4 regions of the Massilia sp. CCM 8734 genome follow, and region 4 is predicted to be linked to each of the others. Evidence: riboswitches for the same ligand, from Rfam matches in the RefSeq annotation. Region 4 holds a riboswitch; each other region holds the start of a gene.
The links. Region 4 has a riboswitch for cobalamin ahead of F2P46_RS14110 (TonB-dependent receptor). Riboswitches for the same ligand answer to the same signal wherever they lie in the genome.
Positions count from the first base shown of each region.

Region 1: linked by a shared signal. The riboswitch ahead of F2P46_RS33355 (TonB-dependent receptor) and the one ahead of F2P46_RS14110 (TonB-dependent receptor) in region 4 are both predicted to bind cobalamin.
Region 2: linked by a shared signal. The riboswitch ahead of F2P46_RS00405 (TonB-dependent receptor) and the one ahead of F2P46_RS14110 (TonB-dependent receptor) in region 4 are both predicted to bind cobalamin.
Region 3: linked by a shared signal. The riboswitch ahead of F2P46_RS00535 (TonB-dependent siderophore receptor) and the one ahead of F2P46_RS14110 (TonB-dependent receptor) in region 4 are both predicted to bind cobalamin.

Region 1 covers NZ_WHJI01000062.1:17,706-24,775, forward strand. The annotation lists gene F2P46_RS33350 (iron ABC transporter permease) at 1-711, opposite strand, end outside; gene F2P46_RS33355 (TonB-dependent receptor) at 740-2,614, opposite strand; cobalamin riboswitch at 2,696-2,918, opposite strand; gene F2P46_RS33360 (histidine phosphatase family protein) at 2,913-3,458, opposite strand; gene F2P46_RS33365 (adenosylcobinamide-GDP ribazoletransferase) at 3,460-4,251, opposite strand; gene cobT (nicotinate-nucleotide--dimethylbenzimidazole phosphoribosyltransferase) at 4,261-5,295, opposite strand; gene F2P46_RS33375 (DUF2868 domain-containing protein) at 5,586-7,064, shown strand; gene F2P46_RS33380 (DUF3482 domain-containing protein) at 7,061-7,070, shown strand, end outside.
Region 2 covers NZ_WHJI01000001.1:98,086-105,155, reverse strand. The annotation lists gene F2P46_RS00425 (hypothetical protein) at 365-553, opposite strand; gene F2P46_RS00420 (PepSY-associated TM helix domain-containing protein) at 696-2,279, opposite strand; gene F2P46_RS00415 (hypothetical protein) at 2,276-2,545, opposite strand; gene F2P46_RS00410 (hypothetical protein) at 2,535-2,795, opposite strand; cobalamin riboswitch at 3,065-3,300, shown strand; gene F2P46_RS00405 (TonB-dependent receptor) at 3,475-5,577, shown strand; gene F2P46_RS00400 (DUF2946 domain-containing protein) at 5,615-5,995, shown strand; gene F2P46_RS00395 (TonB-dependent siderophore receptor) at 6,127-7,070, shown strand, end outside.
Region 3 covers NZ_WHJI01000001.1:126,647-133,716, forward strand. The annotation lists gene lnt (apolipoprotein N-acyltransferase) at 1-1,154, opposite strand, end outside; gene F2P46_RS00520 (hypothetical protein) at 1,160-1,828, opposite strand; gene F2P46_RS00525 (SGNH/GDSL hydrolase family protein) at 1,846-2,934, opposite strand; cobalamin riboswitch at 3,179-3,397, shown strand; gene F2P46_RS00530 (hypothetical protein) at 3,422-3,583, opposite strand; gene F2P46_RS00535 (TonB-dependent siderophore receptor) at 3,582-5,681, shown strand; gene F2P46_RS00540 (hypothetical protein) at 6,179-6,787, shown strand.
Region 4 covers NZ_WHJI01000013.1:50,640-57,709, reverse strand. The annotation lists gene F2P46_RS14120 (thiol:disulfide interchange protein DsbA/DsbL) at 1-444, opposite strand, end outside; gene F2P46_RS14115 (cobalamin-binding protein) at 565-1,479, opposite strand; gene F2P46_RS14110 (TonB-dependent receptor) at 1,479-3,464, opposite strand; cobalamin riboswitch at 3,540-3,687, opposite strand; gene F2P46_RS14105 (M1 family metallopeptidase) at 3,814-5,898, shown strand; gene F2P46_RS14100 (hypothetical protein) at 5,898-6,776, shown strand; gene F2P46_RS14095 (hypothetical protein) at 6,891-7,070, opposite strand, start outside.

The DNA.
Region 1 (7,070 bases), on a different contig from region 4:
GGTGGCGGCGGCTTCCGCGTGCAACGCCAGCACGTTCAGCGACCGGGCGCTGCGCAGGGCAAACACGAGGCCCACGGCCAGCACAATCCACGGCAGCGGGCGCAAAGGCGCACCGGCGATGTCGCCGATCATCCAGAAAATCATGCTGCGCAGACGGCTTTCGGGCGCAATCGAAAGCATCAGGGTGACCAGCGCAATGCAGGAGGTGGAGAGAATGGCGCCGGTCAGCAGCAGCAGCGACGAGCCGCCTTCGGCCGCCGCGTTGCCGCGCAAGTCGCGCCGGGCCAGCATATACAGCAGCATCGAGACGGCCACCGCGCCCACGAAGGCGGCCAGGTCGACCATCCACATGGCCCACATGAACAGCAGCGCGGCCAGCGCGCCGACCGAGGCGCCGGCCGAGATGCCGAGTACATACGGCTCGGCCAGCGGATTGCGCAGCAAGGCTTGCATCATCACGCCGGCCAACGCGAGCGCGCCGCCGGTGACAAAGGCCACCAGTGCGCGCGACAGGCGCAGGTCGAGCAGGGTGGCGGCCAGGGTCGAGGTGTCGCCTTTCGCAAGGGCGATGAGCGCGCCCGGCATCTCCGCCAGCGGGACCGGCACCGAGCCGACCATCCCGGCGATGACCAGGCTTGCCAATGCCAGCAGCGTCAGCGTGGTGATGATGACGCTGGCCCGGTGGCGCATAGTGCGAAAGAACGGATGCATGCGACTCCTGTTTGGTGCTTAATGGTGCTTAACGGATGCCGTAGCGGATGCCGGCAAACACCTGGCGGCCCGCGGTGGCGTAATTGCGCGCCAGTTCGTATTGTTTGTCGGCGATGTTGTTCAACCGTAGCACGGCTGACCAGTCGTGGGCAAATCGGTACGAGGCAAACAGGTTCACCACGCCGTAGCCGGGCAGCGTGGTGCGGTTGGCCAGGTCGTCGAAGCGCTTGCCGGATACCTGCACGCCGACGCCGGCGATCAGGTCGCCCGCGTTGTACTCCACGGCGAACTTGGCGTGGCGCTTGGCGCGCCGTTGCAGGTTTTTGCCGGTGGTGTCGTCGCGCGGGTCCTGGAAGTCGAGCGAGCCGCTCATGTCGACATCGCCCAGGCGGGTGCGCGCGCCGAGGCTGACGCCTTCGAGCGTGGCGCGGTTGACGTTGTAGGCGCAACCGTTCGGGTGCGAATCGAGCTGCACCGGGCATTTGCCGGTGTTGACCAGCAGGTCGGTCAGGCGGTTGCGGTACCAGATCGCGCTGGCCTCGGTCGTGCCGTCGTTGTAGTAGGCGCCGCCTTCGACGTTTTTACCCTGTTCCGGCTTGTTGGTATCGACCCCGTAGCCCGGGTAATACAGTTCATTGAAGGTCGGTGCGCGAAAACTGGTGCCGGCGCTGGCGTTCACGCGCAGCGCGCGCGTGAGCTTGTAGCCATAGCCGATGCCGCCGGTGGTCTTGTCGCCGTACTGGGTGCTGTCGTCGCGCCGCGCGCTGGCGCTGGCCAGGTGGTTGCCGCGCTTCGCCGAGTAGGCGGCGGCGACCGAATTGGTGGCGCGGCTGGCGTTCAAGGCGCGCGTGGTGTCGGCGAACACGCTTTCCACGCGACGTTCGAGCACCAGTTGCAGCAGGTCGCTTCCAAGGGCGATGTCGTGCTGCATGCTGTAGGCGTGCGCGCGCGTGTCGATGCGGTTGCTGGCCGTGGCGCTGGTGAAGTTGACCGATTTGTCGTCGGCCTCGGAGGCCTGCAGGCTCATTTTCCAGCTTGTCGTGAACTGGTGTTTGGAGTAGACGGCGATGTTGTCCATGTTTTGCACGCTGCGCACGTCGAACGGGTTCGGGCCGGAGTCGTACTGCGACGCCAGGTGGCTGTGCAGGTACAGCAGCCCCGCTTCATGGCCCTTGGCCAGCACGATGCCCAACTGGCCGCTGGCGCTGTCGCGCGCGTAGCCGTCGTTGTCCTTGTTATACGACGAGGCGCCCGGCTTGGTGGCCGAGAAGCCTTCGTCCTTGTCCTTGGACGCACCAAAAGCGTAGTGGATGCTGTTCTCGCCTTCGCTGGCGCCAGCCACGCCGAACGTCATGGCGCGCGCCTTGTCGCTGCCCGCTTCCACGGACGCCGTCACGCTGGCCGGACCGGCGCCGCGCCGGGTGAAGATCTGCACCACGCCGCCGATGGCGTCGGCGCCGTACATGGTGGCCAGCGGGCCGTAGACGATTTCGACGCGGTCGATGTTCGCCAGCGGCAGGGTGGCCCAGTTGGCGATGCCGATGGTGGACGAGCCGATGCGCACGCCGTCGACCAGCACCACGGTCTGCTTGGGGTCGCCGCCCCGGATGAACACTTGCGATGCCGCGCCCGGACCGCCGTTACGGGTGATTTCGATGCCGCGCTGCTTTTGCAGCAGGTCGACGACATTGCCCGCGCCCGAGCGCGCAATGTCGGTCGCGCTGATCAAGACATGGTCGCTCAGGACATCGATCGACGGCTGCGGCGCGCGCGCGGCGGTGATGATGACGGCAGTATTGGCAGTAGCTGCCGAATCGATGGGGCTGTCGGCGAGGGCGCAAGGGGAGGTAAAAGCTAGCGCGAGCGACGTCAGGGCCGCGTGGCGTACAACAGGAAAGGTCATGACAAGTCTTCAGTGAATGCGATTGCGAGCAACCGGCCGACGTCCCCGTTGGCCAGATTGAAAAGGAGCGTGCAACTGCCGCACGTTCCCACCTGTGTTGGCCGGTATCCGGGCTGGCAAATGCGGCCGTCTCACCTTCCCATGCCAAATGCACAGTGGTCAATCGAGGCGGCTCGTCGCCATGTCAGCGACATTTGCTTACCGTTGCGGGGGCAGCACACGTTGGCCTGTTGCAGGCTTCGTGTTTCCCAGTTTAACTGCGCTCATGGACATGGGCGCGGGCACCAAAACCCGATAATTATACACAGTCGATGGTGACGGTCTCGCCGTAGGCGATGGCGTGGGGACGCTGCGCCGCTTCCAGCGCCATGGCCTCGGGCGCCAGTCCGCGCGCGCGGGCCAGCAGCAGGCGGATGGCGCCGGCGTGGCAGATGACGATGGCGGCGCTCGTGTGCGAACGCATGCAATCGGCATAAAACGCCGACACGCGCCGCGCCATGTCGGTCACGCTTTCGCCCCCACCCGGGCGGTAGCCGGCCATGTCGGCGACCCAGGCGTCGATGGCGGCGCGCTCGATGTCGTCCCAGCGGCGCATTTCCCAGTCGCCGAAATCGAGTTCGGCCAGGCGAGGGTCGTAGCGCACCGCCGCCCCGCCCAGGGCTTGCGCCAGTCCGGCGCAGCGCCGCAGGGGGCTCGAGAACATCGGTGCGCCGGCCGGCAGGCGCTGGCGCAGGGCGGGCAGGGCCAGCGCCTGCAGTCCGGGATCGACAGCCAGGTCGGTGCGCCCGTAGCACACACCTGGCGCCACCTGCGGCGCCAGGTGGCGCACCAGATACAGGCGCATGTCAGGGCCAGGCGCCGCGATGGAAAAACGCCAGCAGCGCCAGGTAGATGACCACTTCGGCCACCTGCTGCACGGCGCCCAGGCAGTCGCCGGTGTAACCGCCGATGCGGCGCAGGCACTTGGCGCCCAGCCACCACGCCACCAGCGCGGCGCCGGCCACGCTGGCGAGCAGTGCAAGCCAGGGCAGCATGCCGGCCGTTGCTAGGGCCAGCGCGGGCATGCCGGCGCAGGCGCAGGCGATGCCGAATTCCCGGTGGCTCATATGCTGGGCCATCGGCTTGGCCTTGCCGTCGGCGCGCGCGTATTCCATTTCCCAGATCAGGCTCACCGCCGCAAGGCGCGATAAAGGATGGGCGATGAACAGCGCGACGATGACGGCCGGTGTGGGCAGGGACGCGAGCAGCACGCACTTGAGGCCCACCGTAAGCCCCATGCCGACCGCGCCATAGGTGCCGATGCGCGAGTCCTTCATGATCTCGAGCACGCGCTCTGTGCTCAAGCCGCCGCCGAAGCCGTCGCACATGTCGGCCAGGCCGTCTTCGTGGAAGGCGCCGGTCAGGTAGATGGCCGCCGCCGTCGACAATATCACCGCCACGGGGGCCGGAAAAAGCGCCGCCGCGCCGGCGTACACCGCCGCCGCCACGCTGGCCACCACCACCCCGACCAGCGGAAAATAGCGTGACGCATGGTGCAGCCAGGATGGATCGAAGCCCACCCAGCCCGGAATCGGCACGCGCGTAAAAAATTGCAGCGCGATGAAGAACAGCCGGCACTGGTGGACGATGCTGGCCATGGCGTGTTTTTACGCCGACTGGCCGGCCACGCGCGCCGACTGGAAGGTGGCCATCTCGCCGAGGAAGTTGACGGCCGCGTGCAGCAGCGGCAGCGCCAGTGCGCAGCCGGTGCCTTCGCCCAGGCGCAGGCCGAGGTTCAGGAGCGGCCTGGCGTGAAAGTGCTCGAGCATGCGTGCGTGGCCGGCTTCGTCCGAGCAGTGCGAGAATACGCAGTAGTCGAGGATGGCCGGCTGCAGGCGCGCCGCCACCAGCAGCGCGCTGCTGACAATGAAGCCGTCGATCAGCAGCACCATGCGCCGTTCGGCCGCCTTGAGCATGGCGCCGACGATCATGGCGATCTCGAAGCCGCCGAAGGTGGCCAGGATGTCGAGCGGCTCGCTCATGTCGCCATGCAGGGCGACGGCCGCCTCGATCACGCTTTGCTTGTGCAGCACGCCCTCGATTGACAAACCGGTGCCGGCGCCGACGCAGTGGGCCACCGGCACGCCGGTCAGCTTGTGCATCAGCGCGGCGGCGGCGGTGGTGTTCCCGATGCCCATTTCGCCGAAGCCGATGACATTGCCCTCCAGGTTGCCGACGATGCGCATGCCGTGCGCCAGGGCGGCGGCGCATTCGGCCCAGCTCATGGCAGGTTGCTGCGCGAAGTTGGCGGTGCCGCGCGCGACCTTGCAGTCCATGAGCGCCGCGCGCTTGCCGAAGTCGTGGTTCACGCCGGCGTCGATAATCTGCAGCGCGCAACCGTTCTGGCGCGCGAAGACGTTAATCGCCGCGCCCCTGGACAGGAAGTTCTCGACCATCTGCCAGGTGACGCTTTGCGGATAGGCCGAGACGCCTTCCGCCACCACGCCGTGATCGGCCGCGAACACCAGGATGGCCGGCTTGTGCAGGGCCACCCTGGTCGTTTGCTGGATCAGGCCGATCTGCCGGGCCAGCGTTTCGAGCGCGCCCAAACTGCCCAGCGGCTTGGTCTTGTTGTCGATCGCTTGGGCCAGTTCGCTGGCCAGCAGTGGGTCGTGGGTGGAAAGTATGTCTGGGAGGCGCATCGTGAGGAGAGATAAGAAAGTGTCAAGAAAATTCCGCGTTAAGATAGCACATCCACGCTGTCGCGTTCTTGCAAGGCCAGCGTAGGGCGGTAATGGTGTTAACTTTGGCCCGTCATTCCTGCCACTGGCAGAAATGACTTCCCGCGCAGGCGGGAATGACGGTTTTTAGGTTGGTGGCCAAAAATCCGCTTAACTTAACGGCATTAGCGTAGGGCTGCAAAGTGCGGCACAATTGGCTTGTGAATGTTGTCGTTTCATACAAATGAGCTGGTAAAAAGAACAGGAAAAGCATGAACGAACAGGTGGCAAGGGACGTGGTGCTGGTGCGCGCGATCGAAACCATGGACGGCAAGCACGAGGTGCTGAGCGACGACGATCGCCTGTACGCCAGCCGCAGCGCGAAGGAGCTGGCGCAGTGGCAAGCGTCCGACAGCAAGTCGGCAGTGACCACCGAGCACTTTTTGCAACAGCGCGCCGAGCAGATCCTCAAGCGCCTGAGCGAGCGCACGCCCGCGTTCGCCGCCATTGCGCGCCGTCGCGGCGGCTTCAAGGCGCTGTCGCTCGGCTTGCCGCTGCTGGCGCTGGTGCTCGGCGCGGCGGTCGACCGGATCGGCGATCCGCACCGGGTCGACTTGCTGTCGGCGCCGCTGCTGGCGATTATCGGCTGGAATATGCTGGTGTATCTGTTGTTGATGGCGTGGGTGCTGGTGCCGGCACGGAAGAACGGCTGGGTCTCGCCGGCCTTGATGCGCCGCCTGAGCGGGGCGCAATTGTCGCTGCCGCGCAAGCTGCCGAACGTGCTGGCGGCCGGCTTGACCAATTTCAGTCTTCAGTGGAGCGAGCTGAGCGCCAGGCTGACGCAGGCGCGCCTGGCGCGCACCATGCACCTGGCCGCCGCGATGTTTGCGGTGGGCGCGGTGCTGTCGCTGTACGCGCGCGGGTTCCTGACGCAATATGTGGCCGGCTGGGAAAGCACCTTCCTCAACGCCACGCAAGTGCACGGCATCCTGTCGGTGCTGTTTGCGCCGGCGGTGGCGCTGTTGCCGCTGGAAGGCTTCAGCATCGCCGACATCGAGGCCTTGCAATTTTCGAAAGTGCCGACCGGGGCGGGCGGGGCCAAGTGGGTGCATTTATATGGTGCGACCTTGCTGCTGCTGGTGGTGCTGCCGCGCCTGGTGCTCGCTGGCGTGGCGCACTGGCGCGCGCAGCGGATGAGCAATCAATTTCCGCTGGACCTGGAGCAGCCCTACTTCCGCAAGCTCAACGGCGAGGCCGGCACGACCGCGCCAGCCCTGCTGCGCGTGCTGCCCTACAGCTACACCTTGGACGAGGCGCGCGACAAGGGCCTGGCGCAGATTGCCGTCACCCTGTTCGGCGACCAGGCGCGGGTGATGCTGCGCCCGTCTTCCGGCTATGGTGAAGAAGCGGTCGATATGCTGCGCGACCTGAGCGTGATTGACGCCAATGTGACGGAGACCGCCGTGCTGTTCAGCCTGGCGGCAACGCCCGAGAAGGAAAATCATGGCGCCTTTCTCGACCACCTGGTGCGCGCCTCGAAACGCGGCATTGCCGTGCTGATCGACGAATCGGCGCTGACCGAGCGCAGCGGTGCGCAAGCCGGGGCCGATGTACGGCTGGCCGAGCGCATCGCGCTGTGGCAACAGTTCTGCCAGTTCCACCGCGCCCCGGCGACCATCGTCAACCTGCTCCATCCCGAGCGCCGCCCGCTGGAGCTCGGCGCCGGACTTAGTTTATCGAAGGCATCATGAGCGACA
Region 2 (7,070 bases), on a different contig from region 4:
CCGGCACACCTATGCCTCACGCATGCTGTTCGCTGGCGAGAATCCGTGATGGGCTACAAAGCGGGTGGGCCACGTCGACGTTGAGATGGTGTTCCGCCATTACGGGAAATGGATGCCGAACAAGGAGCCGGGCCAGTACAAACCCGTGTACGACTGGAACGACACGCCGAAAACGAACGATACGCGGACGACACGCGGGGATTCTTAATCAACACTCTCTGCTATGAAAACATGCAAAAAGTGAAGGGTTCGATTCCCGCTGCGCCGCAGGGCAGCGTGGCATCGCGCATCATGCAGTTCACCAAGGTGGCCGATACACCCAATTCATCGGCGACTTCGCGCTGGACCTGGCCACCGAACTTATTCAGTTCGACAGCGGCCAGGCGTTCTGCCCCATGACCAGGCGGCCGTCGACGATGGTGTTGTCGAGGTACTTGGAGCCGGCCACAAAGCGCGCCCCTTCAGCCGTGGCGCGCTCTTCGAGCAGGAAGCCAAAGCGCGTGCGCGCATCCTTCACCAGGAAGAGCTCTTCTTCGTTGGTGAAAGCGGCCATGCGGCGCCCCGCCAGCAGCGCCTTGCCGTCGGCCAGCTAAACCCCCAGCAATGCCGCCGGCCCGTTGCCGACCCCGCCGACCACGCCGCGCGCGCCGGTCTCGTTAACGATGCGGGACACGTCCGACATGATAGAAACACCGTCAGGCGGCGCCAGGCGCATCGACGGCGCGCAGCGACCACACGCTGTGCAGGTCGCCATCGCGGCCGCGCCTGAGGGCCGCGCGCCCCATTTTCCAGAATGCGCAGCCGGCGACCAGCGCCACCGCGTTCACGCCCGCCACCACCCATTGCCCGCGCCACAACGACAACAGCGGATGGACGCCGCTCGCCGCCCACTGTGCCAGCGGAATGGCCAGGGTCAGCGTGGCGCACAAGGCCAGCAGTTCCCATGCGGCGCGCGCCGGCGGCCGGATGAAGGCCCATGCGAGGGACGCCAGGAACACCGCGTAATAGCCGCGCTCTTCCCACAGCGGCAGCTCGCCCGGCGCGGCGGGGAACAATTTATTGACCAGGAAGACCGCCGACACCCCCGCCACGCAGCCCAGGCACACGCCCAAGGTGGCCTGGGCCATCAGCCGCCCGCTTAGCGGCTGGCGCTGCGCCTGGCGCTTGCGGCGCGCTTCGATCCACAGCAAGTTTCCGCTGTAGAACAGGAAGGCGCCCGCCAGTCCAAGCACGAAATACATCCACTGCACCGCCACATGACCAAAATTCCCATAATGCAGCGTTTGCAGGCCGCGCAGGAAGGTCGTCCCAGGGCTATATTGCTGCGGCGTCATCACGCGCACCACGGCGCCGCTGCCCGCCTTGAGCACCACGGCGGCGGAACTGGTCAGCGTGCGCTGTCCGATATCGCCGTACGCGATGACATGGGCATTGGCGTCGCCCGCGTGCTGATAGTACACGTGCGTCACCAGCATGCCCGGCGCCGCCTGGCGTACGCGTGCCAGCAACTGGTCCGCGGGCAGCAGCGGACCCGCCACGCCGGCCGCCTTTAGCGGCGCCGTGGCCGCAATATCGGGCTCGATCAATTGCAGCAGCTTGCCGTCGAAAACCAGGAACTGGAATGGGGCCAGCAGCAGCACGCCCAGCGCCAGCACCGCGCCGCTCCAGGCGAACACGATATGGAACGGCAGCGACAGGATGCCGATCACATTATGCGCATCCTGCCACATGCGCTTGAGGTTTTTGCCGATGCGCAGTGCGAACAAATCCTTGAGGAACAGCGGCGCGTACGCCACCACGCCGCTGGCCAGCGCCAGGCCGTACAGGATGCAGACCAGGCCCAGCACATAAATGCCCCAGCTTGCCGGCAGCCCGGCCGTGTAGTGCAGGCGATACAGGAAATGCGACAATTCCGATTGCGGCTTGACGTCCAGCAGCGCGCCGTCGGGCGCCAGGCGGAACTGGTGCTCGGTCTGGCCGCCATTCGCGTCGCGCTCGTCCCAGTCGAGCGTCAAATGCGGTTCATTCACGCTGGGCAGAAGCAGCGTGAACGATGCTTCTGCCGACGGGTGCCGGTGCAGCACGGCGTCGATCAGCGCTTGCGCGCCGGCCTCGGAGGCGATCGGCGCGCGCGCCGACGACGGCGTCTCCCAGGTATGCAATTGCTTGGTGAAGACGGTGATCGCACCGGCGTAAAAGGCAATGAACAGGGCAAAGCCGGCCACCAGGCCAACCCAGGTATGCAGCGCGATGTAGGTTTTCAGCGTGGACGACTTCATGCCGCAATCCTCAGCAGGCCGGCAGCCTTCAGTCCATGGATCAAGCCGAACCCGGCCAGGGTGGCGCCACCCATCCACAGCCAGGCGCGCAGGGCGGTCTTGAAATGATAGGCCAGCGCCATCGCCCCCACCCACGTCGGGAAGAACATCAGCAGGATCGGCAAGGTGTCGCGCTGCTGGTTGCCACTCAGCAGGGCCAGCAAGCCCACCAGCGCCACGCCGAGCGGTGGCGCGAGGAATACGGCGGCCAACGATTTACCCCACATGGCGCCCCCGGCTCCAGGCATTCACGTAAGGCAGCGCCACCAGCGCCAGCATCAGGGCGGACAGCGCAATAAAGACGCCGCACCAGAAGCCGTAGCCATGGCTGGCGGCCAGCACCGACGCCGCGCACAAGGGCAGCGCCAGCCAGCGCAGCGGACGCCGCGGGGCCGCCGCCCACAGGGACTGATGCGGCGAGGCCAGGTAAAATGCAAGCGCGGCCAACAAGGCCGCGCCGATGGACATCCAGATCATTTACCACCTCGTGAATGAGACGTATTCTCAATAGTGGAATGATAAATGATTATGCGCGCCGGAAACAATGAAATTTTGCCGATATGCTACTTTTGAACCCCCGCCCGGCGGCGCAAGTCCTTGCGCGTGCGCTTACCCTCGCCAATGCATCGCCAGCCACAGGTCGTCTATCTGCTTGTTCGTCAGATTCAGCCGTAAGGGAGCGCGCCATGCCATTTGGCGACCCGGACCGTAGCACATGGAAATATTGCCAAACGTCTCAGCAGTCCGTATGATTGCCACGTTTTGGTGCTCGCGGCCTTGCTCTGAAGGCGGCAGTTAAACGGGAAACACGCGCTGATATCAGCGGCAAACGTGTGCTGTCCCCGCAACGGTAAAGCAGGCGCCGCATGTCGTCCAACGATGCGCGGCCGGTTGTCTCCATGGTCCACTGTGCCGCCGGCATGGGAAGGCGAGGCAATCTGACCTGTCAGCCCGGATACCGGCCAGGACGCATGGAAGCAAGCGGCCGGGAATTGCCGTGTTTGTGGATCGCCCGGGAGCGCGCGCAGTGGCGTCGCTCCCGCCTCGCCATCGACTCTCACGCCTGCGTCGGCCGCCGCTTCTTTTTTCTCGGTGCACGGGGATGTGCGCCGTACAAAAAACAGGCCGGCCGGTCCGGTCTTTACAGAGAGTACCCGTGAAAAACACCACCCCTGCCCCGTCGCAACGCGGGCTGCGCCTGCTGTCGCCGCTGCTGCTGGCGGCCTTGCCCGCCTTCGCCAACGCCGCCGTCGATGACGATGCGCCTGCTCCCGTCCAGCAAGTGCGCGTGTCCGCCAGCCTGATCCCGCTCGGTGTCGCCGATTCGGCCAACCAGGGCACGGTGACCGCCAGGCAGCTCGAAAACCGTCCCTTGCTGCGCACCGGCGAGCTGCTCGAAGCGGTGCCCGGCCTGATCGTGACCCAGCACGCCGGCGACGGCAAGGCCAACCAATATTTTGCGCGCGGATTCAATCTCGATCACGGCACCGATTTCCGCACCAGCGTGATGGGGATGCCGGTCAACCTGCCGACCAACGCGCACGGCCAGGGCTATTCGGACCTGAATTTCCTGATTCCGGAGCTGGTCAGCACCATTCAGTACAAAAAAGGCACTTACTATGCCGAGGAAGGCGACTTTTCGGCCGCCGGCGCAGCCGCGTTCGACTACGTGCGGCAGATGGAACAAGGCTTGCTGAGCGTGGAGGCGGGCCAGCATCGCTTCCAGCGCGCGCTGGTGGCCAACTCGAGCGCGCTGGCCGGCGGCACGCTGCTGTACGCCCTCGAACGCGCGGGCCAGGATGGTCCCTGGGAAACGCCGGAACACTACAAGCGCATCAACGGCGTGCTGTCGTACCACCGCGCGACCGGCGATGACGAGATCCGGGTGACGGCGATGGCGATGCGTTCGTCCTGGACCTCGACCGACCAGGTGCCGCAGCGCGCGCTCGCGGCCGGTTTGATCGGCCGCTACGGCACCCTGGCCCCGACCGACGGCGGCGAGACCGCGCGCTACAGCGTGTCCGGCGAGTGGAGCCGCCAGTACGGCGACGGCGCCAGCAAGGTCAATGCCTACGTCATCGCATCGCGGCTCGACCTGTTCAGCGATTTTACCTATATGCTCGGCGACCCCGAGCACGGCGACCAGTTCCACCAGTCCGAAAGGCGCCGCATTCTCGGCTTGAACGCGGCGCGCACATGGCGCCATGCGCTGGGGCCTTTCGCTTCCGAGACCGCGCTCGGCGTTCAGCTGCGCGCCGATCACCTTGCGCCGGTCGGCCTGTATCTGAGCCAGGCGCGCCAGCGCATGTCGACGGTGCGCGAAGACGACGTCAAGGAGCGCAGCGGCGCGCTGTATCTCTCCAACAGCACCGTCTGGGCGCCCTGGCTGCGTACTGTGGCCGGCTTGCGCGCCGACCGTTACGCGTTCGATGTGGACAGCGACACGCCCGCCAACTCCGGCAAGGTCGATGCGCGTATCACCAGTCCAAAATTCACCGCCATTTTCACGGCGGGCAAACATGCGGAGATCTACCTGAACTGGGGACGTGGCTTCCACAGCAACGACGCGCGCGGCGTCACCGGCGCCGTCGATCCCAAGACCGGACTGGCGGTCGACGCCGACGGCGCCGCGATCGAGCGCGCCACGCCGCTGGTGCGCGGCACCGGCAAAGAGGCCGGCTTGCGGCTGGCCGGGCTGGTGCCGGGCATGCAGACCACCATCGCCGCCTGGCGGCTCGACCTCGATTCCGAACTGATCTTCATCGGCGACGCTGGCACCACCGAAGCGGGCCGCCCGAGCCGGCGGCACGGCATCGAACTGGCCAATTTCTACACGCCCGCCAGGGACTGGATCATCGACGCCAACCTGGCGTGGTCGCACGCGCGCTTTCGCGACCACGATCCGGCCGGCGCCTTCATTCCCGGTTCGATCAGCCGCACCGCCTCGCTCGGTGTCTCGGGCGTGGCCGGCGCGTGGTCGGGCGGCGTGCGCCTGCGCTATTTCGGCCCGCGTGCATTGCTGGAAGACGACTCCGTGCGTTCGCCGTCGTCCACCTTGCTCAACATGAAGCTCGGCTACCGGATCGCGCCGCGCCTCAAGCTCACCCTCGAAGTGCTCAACCTGCTGGACCGCCGCGCCAGCGACATCGATTACTACTACGAATCGCAGTTGCCGGGCGAAGCGGCGCCGGTGGCCGACATCCATACCCATCCAGGCGAAATGCGCACCCTGCGCGCCGGCCTGGCGTGGCGCTTCTGAGCGCGACCATGCAACACGCGGCGCGCCGGCGATGCGCATGAGCCGCAGGGCGTTTGCCCTGGCAGCCTGGATGGCCATGCTGGCCGTGCTCATGGCCGTCCTCGCGCCGGCGCTCTCGCACGCCTTCGGCGGCGACCCCGCGGCGCGTTTTCTGCCGGGCGACATCTGCCGGGCCGGCAGCGTGGCGGCCGCCGGCGAAGCGCTAGCCGGCGGCGCGCCTGCGCCGCCGTCGCACGAAGAAAAACGCCAGCACTGCCCGTACTGCCACCACGGCAACGGCGTGCTGCTGTTGCCGCCCGCGCCCCACCCGCTGGCGCTGGCCATCGCCGACGCGCCACCCACGGCGCCGCTCCCCGACGCGCCGAAACCCCGCTTCGCATGGACGGCGGCGCACGCGCGCGGCCCGCCGTGGTCTTGATCCGGTAGAACATCGCGCACGCATCGCTCAGTGCAGAGGAACAGGCGGCAGCGCCTGCGGCTTTGCCGCATCCGATCCGTGCCGCGCCAATTTCCAATCGCCTGCACCAGGCAACCGAACAAGAGCACAACATGACTGCACACCCATTCCACGCGGCTACGCTGCCGCTGGCGCATTCCCGCGCCGCCCTCCCCTTCGCCATCGCCCTGGCCTGCGGCGCCATGGCCACCCAGGCGCGGGCCGACGAGCCTCTGCCCACGGTGGAGATCACAGGCACGGCGCCGCGCGCCAACGGCAAACTGAACCTCGACACGCCCTCCGCCACCGGCAGCCGGCTCGGCCTCACGCCACGCGAAACGCCGGCCACCGTCACCCTGGTCGACCGCGCCATGATCGACGCACGGGGCGCCCAGGACACTCAGGAGATCCTGCGCGCCATCGCCGGCGTCACCGCCCACAATGCGCCGGGCAATATCGGCGTGAGCTACCGCGGCTTCGGCAGCGGTTCGATCAGCCAGCTCTTTAACGGCATCAACGTCCAGTACGCGATCGCGGCGCGCCCGGTCGACAGCTGGATCATCGACCGGGTCGAGGCCATCGGCGGCCCGTCGAGCTTCCTGTTCGGCTCGGGAGCGGTCGGCGGTTCCATCAATTACATCACCAGGGTGGCGGAACCGGGCGACGCCGGCGCGGCGCAAGTGCGCCTGGGCACGAACGGCTTGAAAGAAGCGTCCATCGGCCTGAACCGGCGCATCGGTGGCGCGGCCGGCGACGGGCATTACCTGCGCATCGACCTCAACCATCGCGATGCTGGCAGCTGGATCGACGCCAGCGGAGCCCGCTCGACCCAGCTGGCCGCGTCGCTGCGTTCCGACCTCGGCGAACGCTTGCGCCATACCCTGGCCTACGAGTTCCAGCAAGAAGACGTGGCGCGGCCCTACTGGGGCACGCCGCTGATCAATCCCGTGGCCGGGCGCGCGCGCATCGACCCGGCCACGCGCTCGAAGAACTACAACAGCGCCGACGGCATCTACGCCCAGCGCGTCCACTGGCTGCGTTCGCTCGCCGAATGGCG
Region 3 (7,070 bases), on a different contig from region 4:
GCCAGGCGCAATGGAAACACGCGTGCGCCGTTGCCGGGCCGCCAGTCGCCGGTCCAGGGCAGGGCGCGCCGCAAGCGCGGCCCGTCCAGCCAGGCCGGCACGTACTCGGTCAGTGGAAACAGGTGCGTCTTGCGATAAAAACCCGTCAGGCCGGCGCCTGGCTGCACGAACGCGGCGGCGTTGTATTCGCCGGCGCTGTCGCGATCGTAGGTGCCGAACACGAACGGCACGCCGGCGGCATTGACGATGGCCAGGATCTCACGATCGAAGTCGGCCCCCGCCTCGCTCTTCGGATGGCCGAAGGTGGTGGGGTAGGCCGTTTCCGGCCACAGCACCGCATCGGCGCGCTGGCGCACGACAGCGTCGTAGCTCATCGCGAAATGCGTATCGAGAATCTCGCGCACCACCGCGTGGGTTCCCTTTTCCTGGCGCTGGCGGTCGTAGGCGACGATGTTCGACTGGATCAATCCCACCCGCAGCGGCTTGCCGGCGGGAGCGGGGCTGGCCGACAGCGCCACCAGGCCGTAGCCGGCCAGCAGCAGCGGCGCCAGCGCGGCGGCCGCGAGCGGGCGGGCGGCGACGCGCCAGCCATCGGCACGGCGCGCCAGCGCCGCCGCCACGCCTTCGTTGGCCAGCAACAGCAGAACGGTCAGGCCGGCGGTGCCGCCCACGTCGGCGCCCTGGCGCAGCAGGCGCGATGGATACAGCCCGTGGCCGAGCGTGTCGCCAAGCAAGCCGGGCGCGGCGGCCTGGGTCGCCACCCAGGCCGCCGCACCGGCCAGTGCGCCCAGCACGGCGCCATGCCGGCGCAGCGTGATGTGGCGCACCAGGGCGAAGACGATGAATTGCGGCTGGAACAGCGGGGCGGCGAGCAGCAGCAGCGCCACGCCGGTGGCCGCGCCGACCTGCGCATAGATCCCGAGCGCGGAGCCGAACCAGGCGAACGCCGCCGCCGTGTAGGCAAGCGACATGAGCCAGGCGCGCAGCAAGGTCGCCGCCAAGGTGGGGCTGGCGTCCAGGATGCGCAGCCAGGGCGCCAGCAGTACGAACCCGAGCGGCCAGGCGACGCCGCCGCGCGCATACAGCGCCACCATGGCGCCGCTGGCGAGGATGCCCCCGGCAGTGCGCACTGTCGCGTGATTCAATAAGGCCATGGTGGTCAGCGCCCCGACCGTGCCGGTGGAATGACGATGCGCCGGATCGGCAAGCCGGGCGGCGCCAGTTCCGGCGGGACGACCAGGTTCTTGGGCATCTCGATGGGCTTGTTGCTGGCATCGACCAACTGAAAATCGGGTGCAAACATCAGCACCGCTTCGATGCGCTGGCCGTCATCGGTGGCCTGGTGATGGCGCACATAGCCCTTCGGCAAAACGAAATCCTCGGGCACCGCCAGCCCGACCAGCGGCGGACTCGTTCCCGGTGGCGAAAAGGCGCCCAGGCCGGAATGGATGCCGCGCTCGTGCAGGCGTTCGATGACTTGCGCCATGCTGGGATTTTCCCCGCGCGCGACGTAGCTCGACAGGTCGCGCGTGGGGTCGGCGTCACCTTCGGGCGGGCGCGCCGGCGCGGCCGGCCCCGGCACAGGCGCTGGCGCGCGTGCGACGCCCGCAGCCGGCCGATGCGTCGGCTGCGGCGGCGCTGCCGCCATCGGCGCGGCGGCGCCGGCCCCGCTGCGGGTCGGCTTCCATAAAAAGAACAGCGCGGCGCCGCAGGCAAGAGCCAGCAGCATGACGATGACGGCGCGGCCCCGGGAGGGCCGCCAGGCGCGGCTGGCAGCGGACTGCTCGCTGCCAGACTGCGCCGGCCCGGAACGCGGAGGCGTGTCCACGGATCGGCGCCCGCTGCTTACGGCGTGACCGGATTGTAGGTCGACACCGCCCAGCCCATGCGCTCATGGCCGTACTGGTTCCAGATCGGATTCTTGCCGCCGCTGAAGCTCGTGTAACGCGGCGCGCCGCTGCCGGTGGTGCTGCCGAACAGGCCGGAACTGAAGGTGCTGCCATTGTAGGTCGGGTGGGTGTCGTCCGACTGGATGTAGTCGTAGCTGCTGCCCGCCGACACAAAGTGCGTGTTGGCGTCGCGGATGGTCGAGCGCAGTGCCGTGGTCAGGCGGTTGACGTAGCTCGTTTCGCTCTCGCCGCTCACATAGCGCAAGCCCTCGGCGTCGATGCGGCCGTCACCGTTGCTGTCGTAGTCGGCGCCCATGTACTGGGCAAAATTATCCGCGCACTGGAAGCCCTTCTGGCGCGCCACGTCGCACATCATGAAGTTCATCCTGGCCAGCGCGGGCAGGAACTTGTCCTGCATTTTGACGGTGGCGCCGGTGCCCGCATCCTTGCAGGTGCTCTGCACATTGTCCACCGCGTAGCCCGGATAGTGCAGGTTGGAGACGACCTTCAGCTTGACCCCGGCGTAGGCGTTGGCGTTGATGTAGTCCATCGCGGCCGTCACATACTTCTTGCAGCTGGTTTCGGCGGCGGTCAGCACGCTGTAGTTGCAGGTGCCAGTCTGGCTCTTGAAGGCCGAACGCGCCTGCAAGCCATCGTTGCCGCACATTTCGAAGGTGACCACGCGCGTGTTACTTGCTTGCATATACGAGCGCTCGGCCACGATCTTGTTGTTGTACACGTCCTCGGCCACCGCGCCGGACTTGGTGCGGCGCACGCTTTCGACGTCGGCGCCCCACTGGCCCGAGAGATACTCCGCGTTGACCGTCGGCGCCGCGTATTTGGCCGCGCTGGTGACGGAGCCGTTAAAGCCGGCATAGATCGAGTCGCCATAGGCCACCGAGCGGTACTTGGTGCTGGTGCCGGCCCGGTCGATGGTCCACGAGGCGTTCTGGTTCAGGGTGCTGGCGGCTGCCTCGGAAGCCGGGGCGAGTAGTGCAAGGAAGGGTAACAAGGTGTGCAAAGAACGACGAAAGCGAATGCTCATGAAGCGTCTCCTTTTTAGTTGGACCCGTCCGCCAGGCCTGCCATGCCGGCCAACCTGAACGCGGGCATTTCAATGTATTGCAAATATGCACAAGCGTGCTAATTAACCATTCGTCTTGTACAGAAAACATTGAAAATCGGTAGATTTGTTGTAAATGCGCAGTACGGCCAGCGGGCGGTGGATCCCCACGCCATCCCGCTGGCTGGCGCAGGAAAGATGTGACAAAAACGATTTTGCGCACTAAAATGCGCCCAATGTGAATGGTGCCCTCCCGCTTGTCGGCTGGAGGGTGAAACGGGAAGCCGGTGACGCACGAGATTTTCATCTCGCGCCAGTCCGGCGCAGCCCCCGCTGCTGTAAGCCTGACGACTTTGATCGAACGCCACTGTGCAGTGCATGGGAAGGCAAGACCAGGGAAGGATGACGGCGAGCCAGAAGACCGGCCAGTCACGATGCACGCGCAACGCCCGGGGTGTGGGGTTGCCTGTTATTTGTCGTCCTTTTTCTGTTTTGCCAATGCAAGCGCACGCCGCCGTTGTACGTGTTTCCGTTCGCCCTGCGCGAGCGGCGCGTGCCATGGTGGCGGCGCATGCGTTTGCGAACGTAACCATCGGCCGATCCGGTCATTCACTACGTCAGGCGCTTCCATGATGTTTTCCAGCCACGCTTGTTCCACCCCCATCCGCCCCATCGTCGCCGCCATCGCACTGCTGTGCGCCCCGGCCGCCCGGGCCCAGCCACCGGCGCTGATGCCGGTGGTAACCATCCAGGCGGCGTCGGACGACGGCCTTGGCCTCAAGCGCGAGATCGGCGCCGCCAGCCGGAGCGGGCGGGCGGCGCAGGACTTGCCGGCGAGCGTAGAGTCGCTCGGTGCGGCCAGCATCGAAGCGCGCGGCGACGTGCAGCTCAAGGACGCCGTCACCCGCACCACCGGCCTGACCGACATCAGCTCGCCCGGCAACGGCATCGCCTATTCGGCGCGCGGTTTTAGCGGCAACAGCGCCATCGCCATCCTGGAAAACGGCCAGCGCCCGCAGGTCGGCTCGGGCACGGCAAGCTATCCCGCCGATCCGTGGGGCTACGAGTACATCGAAGTGCTGCGCGGCCCGGGCTCGGTGATCCATGGCAGCGGCACCACCGGCGCCACCATCAATGCCGTGCGCAAGGCGCCCACGCGCGCCGCCGCGTTCGAGGCGATGGCCGGCATCGGGGCCGGGCGTGCACTGCGCGCCGGCGTGGGCGCCAGCGGCGCGCTGGGGCAGGGCGGGGCGTTCCGGATCGACGCCTACGCCGACCGCAGCGACGGCTTGATCGAACGCGGCGATGCGCGCCACGGCAAAGTGCTGGCCAGCCTGGCGTATGCGCTGGCGCCCACGCTGGACCTCGAGCTCCAGCTCGATCATCTGGAGCAGAAGCCGCAGCGCTACTTCGGCACCCCGCTGGTCAACGGCGCCCTGGCGCGCGCGCTGCGCAGGCAGAACTACAACGTCGGCGACGCCGATATCGGCCTTGATGATGACAAGGCGCTGGCCCGCCTGACCTGGCGCGTCACGCCGGCCCTGAGCGTCAGCAACGAACTCGTTTACATGAAGGCGCGCCGCCACTGGCGCAATGTGGAGAGCTATTTCTACGACGCCCAGGCGAAGCTGGTCGAACGCAGCGACTACATCGCCATCGCGCACGACCAGGAGCAGGCCGGCAACCGGCTCGAGGCGCGCTGGGACGCCGGCGCCAACCGCCTGGCGGCCGGGTGGGAAGCGGCCACCATCAATTTCACCCACACCAATAACGCCCCCTACGGCGGCGCATCGAGCGTGGCGCCGACCGGTTTTGCGCCGGGTGTGTTCGACAGCCCCGATCCCTTGCGCCCGGACTTCACGACCGATACCGTCACGCATGCGCTGTATGTCGAAGACGCTTATCGATTCAGCGAGACTGTGCTGTTGCTGGCGGGCCTGCGCCACGACCGCTACCAGGTCGAGCGCACCAGCCTGCAGGGGGCGGCCGGCTTCGACGCTACCTTGCAATCGACCGCCGCGCGCCTGGGCCTGACCTGGAGGCTGGCGCCGGATACCTCGCTGTACGGCCAGGTCAGCAGCGGCAGCGATCCGGTGACCAGCCTGTTGTCGCTGAACCTGGCCAACAGCCGCTACAAGCTGACCCGCTCGCGCCAGCTGGAAACGGGCGTCAAGCAATCGCTGGCCGGCGGCAAGGCCGAGTGGACGGCCGCGTTGTACCGCATCCGCAAGGACGACATCATCACGCGCGACCCGGCCAAGCCGGCGCTGTCGATCCAGGGCGGCGCGCAATCGTCGCGCGGGGTGGAGGTGAGCGCCAGCGTGGCCTTGGCGCCGGCCTGGCGCCTGGAAGCGAACGCGGTCTATACCGACGCCCAGTTCGACCAGCTGGTCGAAAGCGGCAACGTCTCGCGCGCCGGCAACCGTCCGGCGGACGCGCCCACGTCCTCGGCCAATCTCTGGCTCGGCTACCGCAGCGGCGACTGGCGCGCCGGCGGCGGCGCGCGCTACGTCGGCGCGCGTTTTATCGACAACGCCAACACCCAGTCTCTGCCGGCCTACACGGTGCTCGATGCGAGCGTCGGCTGGCAGGCCAGCCGCCACGTGCTGGTGCAACTGAACCTGCGCAACCTGGCCGACAAGCTGTACGCCAGCACCTCGTACGGCGGCAGCCAGTACCTGCTGGGTGCGCGGCGCCATGCGGAACTGACGGTCCAGTGGCGTTATTGACGATCGCGGCGGGCCGGCTGATCGCAGTACTCGACCGGAGCCGAGGCATAGCCTGTGCCTTACGTGCGGACTTCGGCGATTCCCGGGAAAGGATGGTGCGCCGCTCTGCCACCACTTGGAGCATGAGGAAGTCTTGCTATTCGTAGAAGATTTTCCACAATGCAATTAATGACTTTGGCAGTGGGATGCGGATCGCAGCCGCCCCTCGGCTTTGCGCGTTGTTCTTCAGCCGGTTCCACAGCGGCCAGGCGCAAGCGCATCCGCACCGGCCGGCGGCCGGACCGGCGCGCAGCGGAATTGAGCCGCCACGCCAGCACGGTTAGATCAAAGCTTCCCCCTCGCCGCAGCCTACAATGAGAGAGCTGGCTGATACCGGCGTAAGACTGTCATCGAGCTCACTTCCGCGTTTCGATGACGGTAAAGCGGGTGACACGTTTCCCTTGCTTCATTGTTATCCTTAAGCATCTACGTGCCACCATTCCTAAAAGGTGGATAAAATGAGTACGATAAACATCAACGCGTTCTCGAAGAACGCGATCGCGGCAATCCTGCTGACCATCGCCTGTGCTGGCGTCGTGTCCGCAGCGAATGTGACGCATTTCCGTAGTTCCGGCGATTATGCATGCGCAAGTGGAATCACCGGTCCAGACCGGGTAGCGCATTTGTGCGTATATTCCAATAAGCAGGAGGGTACAACGACTGTTTTCCTCAATTACGTTTCGTTCAATCTGAGCGATGGAGGCGACTTCATGTTCGGAAACGGTGAGATCCCATCGTCGGCTTTCAGCGCCACGGCCAAGGGCGCTTCCCTCTCGGTGGTGCCATCGGCCGTCCCGGGTTTTGTCATGGAAGGCAGTGAACATACCGGCGCTATCATGGTGGAATGGAAAGCAAATGGGTTTTCCAGCTCACAATTTAGCGGACACAGCACGTACACGTACGCCAACGGCGCTTTCCGCCAGAAATGGAATGGCAGCTCGCGCGATCAGAGCGCGGATACCAGCGGCACCTTTTTTGGACGCAACTTCGCCGGATTCAACAGCAATTTCGGGAGGACGACAAATATGACGATTACCTTTGAACGCCCAGTACCCGCTCCAAAATAGATGTGATTTTTGTCTTCCCTGTCCGGCGCGCTGCTGCGTTGCACGCCGCCGGCAGCCGGTCGGACTTGGGATCGTCGGCTGCGAAAATAGCGGGACGGTCCATATTTCGCCGCTTTCTCGGCCAATAGCTCGCTACTGGCATTGCGACATCGTCCAAATCTGGCCTCGCCCGGCTATTTTTTGCTTCGACTCCCCAAGTCCGACAGGCTGCCAAGAAGAGGCTGTTATGAATGACCGGAACAGAAACCTTTTGGCAGATTCGTTGTCAGAGCGGTATGTGTAG
Region 4 (7,070 bases):
GTATTCCATGAACTTGGCCTTGTCGACGCCCTGCTTCGGAATCCACTCGAGAATGGCGTCGTCCTTGTTCAGGCGCAGGCGCTCGATGTGGAAGGCGCGCAGCACTTTCGGATGCATTTCCTCGGCCTTGCCCATCGCCTCGAGCGTCAGGTGCAAATGCGCCTCGGGATCGTTGGGACCGCTCACCGGGAAGTGAACGCGGCGAAAGACGATATTGTCGCCCTGCTTTTTGACCCACTCGGCCAGGTGCGGTTCCAGCGCGTTGCAGGCCGGGCAGTGGTACATGAAAAATTCGATGACTTCCACTTTTTTACCGACGGTCTTGGTCGGCTGCGGGCTCGCCAGCGTGACATATTCGGCACCGTCTTTAGGATCGGCGGGCGAAGCGAACGCCGTGGTGGCAACCAGGCTGGCGACGGCCAGAGCAATACGCAGGAAACGCATAAATATCCTTCATGTTTAAGTTGAGACGACGATCGCGAGATTACCACTTTTTGCGGCAGGCCCCCGGCCAAGGTCCAGCATTTTACAATGCGTTGCAAATGCCGTCGCGGCTGGGCCGGATCACAGCGAGATCACCGTCGGTAAACGGCGCGCCTGGCCGCGCCGTTGACGCGCCAGTTCGAGTTTTTCGCACAGGATGGCGGCGCCCTGGACCAGGCGCGGCCCGGGCCGGGTCAGCAATTCGCCATCGAGCGTGAATAAATTGCCATTACGCACCGCCAACAGGGTCTTGTACGGCGCCCACATTGCCAGCCCCGCGTCCGACGGGTCGTGCGGCACGCTGGCGACCAGCGCTTCCGGATTGGCCTGCAACACCGCCTCGATCCCGACCGACGGCGCCTTGACCGCCAGCGCGGCGAAAATATTCTCGCCGCCGCACAGGGCAATCGCGTCGCTGGCCACCTGCTGGCCGTTGAGGGTGTACAGCGGCTTGTCCCAGACCTGGTAAAACACCTTGACCGGGGAGCGCTTGCCATAACGGGCGCCCAGGGCCGCGATATCGGCCTGGAACGATGCCGCCGCCGCGCGCGCCACCGTGTCGGTGCCGAGCAGCTGGCCGAAACGCAGCATGCTGTCGGCCACCTGGCCAAGGCGCGCCGGCTCGCTGTGGAACATCGGAATGCCGAGCTGGCGCAACTGCTCCAGCTGGCGCGCCGTGTTCCCGCTCTGCCAGACCACCAGCAGGTCCGGTTTGAGCGCCAGCACGCGTTCGATATCGATCTGGCTGTTGTCGCCCACCAGCGGGATCGTCCTGGCCGCCGCCGGGTAATCGCTGTAGCTCATCGCCCCGACAATGCGTGCGCCGCCACCGGCCGCGAACAGCAGCTCGGTGATGTGCGGCGCCATCGAGACGATGCGCTTTGCCGGCGCGTCCAGGACCACGCGCCGGCCGGCGTCGTCCACCACCGTGACCGGGGCGGCGCCGGCAAGGCCGGCCCACAGGGCCAGCGCGGCGACGGCGAGGCGCTGGCCCATCAGAAGTCGTAGCGCGCCGAGACCTTCACCTGGCGTCCGTCGGCCGGATAGATGCCGCTGTTGCAGCCGAAGGCATTGCTGGTGTAGCGCTTGTCGGCCAGGTTCAGGCCGGCCACGGCGAACTCCCAGGCGCCCATCTGGCGCGCATAACGCGCGTCGAAAGTGGTGGCCGACGAGATGCGCACGCCGCAGGTGTTGGCAAAGTCGGCGCCGAAGCGCTGCTTGCCGGCCCACTGGGCGCCGATGTCGGCACTATGGCCATTGCCCGGCGCCCAGGCCAGGCGCGCCGAGACCACGTTCTTCGGCACCAGCACCATCTCGCTGCCGGCGTTGCGCCCTGCGGTGAAGCGCGCCCGCACGTACTGCCAGTTGCCGCTCACGCGCCAGTCGCGCGCGATGCTGGCATGCAGGTCGACTTCCACCCCTTTGCGCTGGGTCGGATCGAGGTTGGTGTTGGCGCCGTAACCGCCGTTCGCGCTCGGGTCGTAAAAGATCTCGTTGCGCAGCTGGTGGCGGAACATGCGCGCGCTCGCGCCCAGGCTCGCGCTGCCGTAGACAAGGCCCAGTTCCAGGTCGCGCGAGGTTTGCGGCGCCAGCAAGCCGGGCGAGGAACGGTAGCCGTTTTCATCGACGTTGGCCACGCGGTAGCTGCGTCCGGCCTTGGCGTACAGGTTCACGGCCGGCATGACGTCGACACTGCCCTGCACTTCCCATGCGTTGAGGGTTTGCTTGCTGTCGTAAGGCTTGGCGAAGGCGAGCGTATCGGTCGCGTCCTTCTCGAAGCGCTCGCGGCGCGCACCCACAGCCACGCGGGCCTTGTGCTCGCCGCCGAAGGTAAGTTCATCGCGCAGGTACAGCGCCTTTGACTTTTGCGCCGCGTCCGCGTTCGAATAATCCGAATCGGTCACGCGCGTCCATTTGACCAGGTCGATGCCGGCCACCAGTTCGTTGAGCATGGCGCCCATTGGCGCCAGGTGGCGCACGCGCGGCGAGAATTGCGTCTGCACGCTCTCGTAGGTCGCCTTCGATGCCACGCGCGCGCCGTCGAGCGTGTAGAAATAGGTCGAACGGGCGGTGCGCTCGCGGCGCGACAGCTCGGCGGCCAGGTCGACGGCGCCGATGCGCTGCTCGGCAAACGCGGTCAGGCGGTCCGAGTCGAGCGCGCCGACATCGTCCGGGGTACTTTCCTCGCGCGGCGTATGGCGGAACTGCCAGGCGCTCAGGGCGCCCGGAAGCTCCGACTCCTGGCGCGCCCGGTCGTAACGCACGCCAGCGCGGCCGCCCTGGTAAGCCCACTGGGCGCCGCCGCTGAAGGTATCGAGCTCGAACGCGTTGTGGTCGCGGTAGTTGTCGGTGCGGGCGCTGCCGACCGAGGCGTCGAGCGCAAAACCGTTCCACGACTGGGCCAGCGCGGCGCGCAGGTCGCGCAGGCCGAACTGGCCCATTTCGGCGCGCAGCATGCCGCGCCGGCCGTTCGCTTGCGGGCGTTTTGTGACGATGTGGATCACGCCGCCGGTGGCGCCTTCGCCATACAGCACGCTGGCGCCGCCGCGGATGATTTCGATGCGCTCGACCGTCTCGATCGGAATCGACGACAGGGTCGCATTGTTCAATTCACTCTCGGACATGCGCACGCCGTCGAGCGTGACGACCATGTTCTGGCTGCTGTTGGTGCCGAAGCCGCGCAAGTCGAGGCTGAAATCGGGCGAACCGTCCAGGCTCTGGCGGCCGTACACGCCGCCGATCTTGCGGATGGCCTGGTTGACGTCGGCCGCGCCGGCGCGGCGGATGTCGTCTGCGCTGATGACGGTCGCGCCGATCGGAGCGAGCGCCGGATCGCTGGCGAAGCGCGCACCGGTGATGGTTACTTCAGGCAGGGCCTGGGCCGCCAGCGCGGCGCCGGAGGCAAAACACAGGGACAGGGCGGAAGCCAGCGCGAGCGGCCTGGCGGAGAGCGCGCGGCGCGGCGATACTGCAAAAATCATGATGTCGTCTTCAGAAAATGAGTCCTGGCCTGCGTCCCCGCAAGCCGGATTGCACGGACCGACGCGCGATGCGGCATCGTGTCCACCTGTTTTGGCCGGTATCCGGGCTGGCAAGGCGCTCATGGCGCGCCTGGCTTACCGTTGCGGGGGCAGCACACTGGGTGTTTCCCGTTTAACTGCCGGCGTGAAGACGCGGGCTGGCACCAAAACTGCGCCATTATAATCGGAGTCGCCATCCGGACTGCGTGGCGGCGCGCGTTGTGGCATGCTGTGCGGCGCGCCGGCCGCCCGGCAAACCCCGCATTTACCCTTTTATCGAGTCAGCGCCGGCGGCGGCGCAGGAGAACGCATGCAAGCCCGAACCCGAACCATGGCCCTCAAGGCGATGCTGCTCGCCGCTGCCGCCGTCGCCGGCGCCGAACTGTTGGCGCAGGCCGACATCAGCATCACGCCGATCCCCGAACCGGTGACCGATGTCGGGATCGGCTTCGCCCTGCCGTCGGCCGGCGCGGTGAGCGTGCCGAGCGCCCCGGACGCGTGGGGCGGACCGCGCACCGGCAGCGAGCCGACCCTGTCGGAGCGCGTGGTCGATTACCAGATCGAAGCGACGCTCGACCCGGTCGCGCACACGATCGACGGCAAGCAAAAGCTCACCTGGCGCAACCGCAGCAAGGAGACCGTGCGCAGCGTCTACCTGCACCTGTACATGAACGCCTTCAAGAGCGCGGGCAGCACCTACTTCACCGAGCAGCGCGAGGCCGGCAATGATGCCACCATCCGGCCTGGCGAGTGGGGCGATATTTCGCTGCGCAGCGTGACCCAGGGCGGGGCCAAGGTCGGCTGGTCGTTTGTTCATCCCGACAACGGCCCCGCCAGCGACCAGACCGTGGTGCGCTTCGACCTGCCGGCGCCGGTGGCGCCGGGCGCCTCCACCAGTGTCGACATCGCCTTCTTGACCCGCCTGCCGCGCGTGGTGTGCGACACCGGCTACTTCGGCAGCTTTCACCTGGTGGCCCAGTGGTTCCCCAAGATCGGCGTGCTCGAACTGCCCGGCGAACGCGGCGCCACGCGCGCGCGCTGGAACGTGCACGAGTACCATCACGAGTCCGAGTTCTACGCCGACTTCGGGCGCTACGACGTCAAGCTCACCGTGCCCAAGGGCTATACGGTGGGCGCCACGGGCGAGCTGCAAGGGGCGCCGGCCGAACGCGGCGGCATGCTGACCCACCACTACGTGCAGGGCGACGTCCACGACTTCGCCTGGACCGCCGACAAGCGCACCGCGCCGCCCCTGCGCGCTACCTGGAGCGCGCAGGGCAGCGCCCAGGTAGCGTTGACGGTGCTGTTCCCGCCCGACCGTGCGGCCAGCGCCGCGCCGGCGCTCAAGGCCGCCACCGATGCGCTGAGCTATTTTTCGAAGACCCTCGGCCCGTATCCGTACAAAACGCTGACCATCGTGATCCCGCCGTTCAACGCCGATGACGCCGGCGGCATGGAGTACCCGACCTTCATCACCGCCACCGGCCACGACAAGGTGGTGCCCGGCACGGCCGGCGCCTTCGACCTCGATTTCGTCACCATCCACGAAGTCGGCCACGGCTACTTTTACGGCATCGTCGCGTCCAACGAATTCGAGGAGCCGATGCTCGACGAAGGCCTGAACGAATACTGGGACTACCGCATGCTGCGCGAGAGCGGCCAGCAGGTGTATCCGGGCCCGCGCTGGCTCAAGGCGCTCGGCCTGGCGCCCGGTTTCAAGGGCTTCGATGTCGAACGCCACGACGCCCCGCGTCACGAACCGGCCGACCCGATCGGGCAGAACGCCCACATGCGCTTGCAGGGCATCGGCCCGGTGTACGTGCGCAGCGCCACCATGCTGCGCGACCTGGAAGAGCGCATCGGCAAGGAGGCGACCGAACGCGCCTTCAAGGAATACTACAAGCGCTGGAAGTTCCGCCATCCGAGCATCGCCGACCTGCGCGAAACGCTGGCCGAGGTAAGCGGCCAGCGCGCCGCCGTGTACGCGGCGTTCGCGCAGCAGGTGTACGCCGCAGCCAGCGTGGACGACCGCATCTCGCGCTTTTCGAGCGAGGAAGAAGTCGCCGCCAAGGCCGGCGCCGCGCGCCCGTGGCGCACCAGCGTCACCTTGCAGCGGCGCGGCGCGCCGGTGGCGCAAAGCCTGCTGGTCAAATTTGCCGACGGCAGCAGCGAGACCGTGGTGTGGGACGACCAGCAGCGCTGGCGCACCTTCAGTTGGGTCAAGCCGGCCAGGGCGGTATCGGCCGAACTCGATCCCAGGCGCCAGCACTACCTCGACACCAGCAAACTCGATGACAGCCGCACACTGGCGCCCGATGGCAGCGCCTCGCGCAGATGGACGGGCGATGTGGCGGCGTTTTTCAACATCCTCTTTTCCCTGATTGCGACCGTGTGATGAACCAGACGCCCGCCTTTTCGATGGCATCCGTACCGCGTGCGGCGCGCGCGGCGCTGCAATGGCGCCTGCTGCTGCTGTGGACCCTGTGGATGCTCGTGCCAACCCTGATCCTGGCGCTGCCGGCCTGGCACCTGCTGTCGACGCACCTCGATTATTCGGTGCACGCGCAAACACTGGCGCGCGCGCTCGACATGACCGCCATCAGCGACCTGCTGGCCATCCACGGCCGCAACCAGGTGGCGTTCACCCAGGCCGGCGCCATGGCGCTGATCGCCACCTTGCTGATTTCGCCGATGCTCACGGGGATGGCGGCGACGGCGGCGCGGGCCGACAAGGCGCCCGGCTTTGCGGCGCTCACGCGCGGCGGCGTCGACTACTACGCGCCGATGCTGCGCATGCTGGGCTGGGGCGCGCTGCCGCTGGGCGCGGCGTTCATGGTTGGCAAGACCGCCATCGAAGCGGCAGCCATGCACGCCACCAGGGTCGCCGCGAGCGGCGAAGCGGCGCTGCCGATGATGCTGGCGCAAGCACTCACGGTGCTGCTGATGGGGCTTGCCGCGGCGTCGCTCGATGCCGGCCGCGCGTTCCTGGCGTACGACCCGCGCAAACGGGCCGCCTGGTCGGCCTGGCTGGCGGGCTGCACGCTGTTGGCGCGCCATCCGCTGGCCGCGCTGGGCTCCTATATCGGCATCAGCATCGTCGGCCTCGCGCTGGCCGCCCTGCTGTCGCTGGCGCGCGCCCACACGGCGGGCGTCGATGCACTGAGCTTTGCCGGGGCGCTGCTGCTCACGCAGGCGGCGGTCGTCGTCATCGGCTGGATGCGCAGCGCGCGCCTGTTCGCCCTGATCGACCTGGCGCGCACGCGCATGGCTTGATATAGCCGCTATTCACCGGTTTTGCGGTGATTGCCCTGGCACGGCAGGCGCCGGCTGGCTAAGCGGGACCGCCGCCGTACGCTGTCGCGAATATGCGTTTCCTTGTCAATAGAATTAATTGATAAAATTGTAATCAATAAAGAGTGTATGTCTTACTTTTTGGTCGCAAGAGCCTGAAAACAACAACGGGCTACCGCCTTCGTTCAATTGGAACTTCCTGGTGAGGAACCCATTGTGCGCCGTGACAGTGACAAATCGGACAATCAATGATTTATCGCTTTCACTAACAACCTC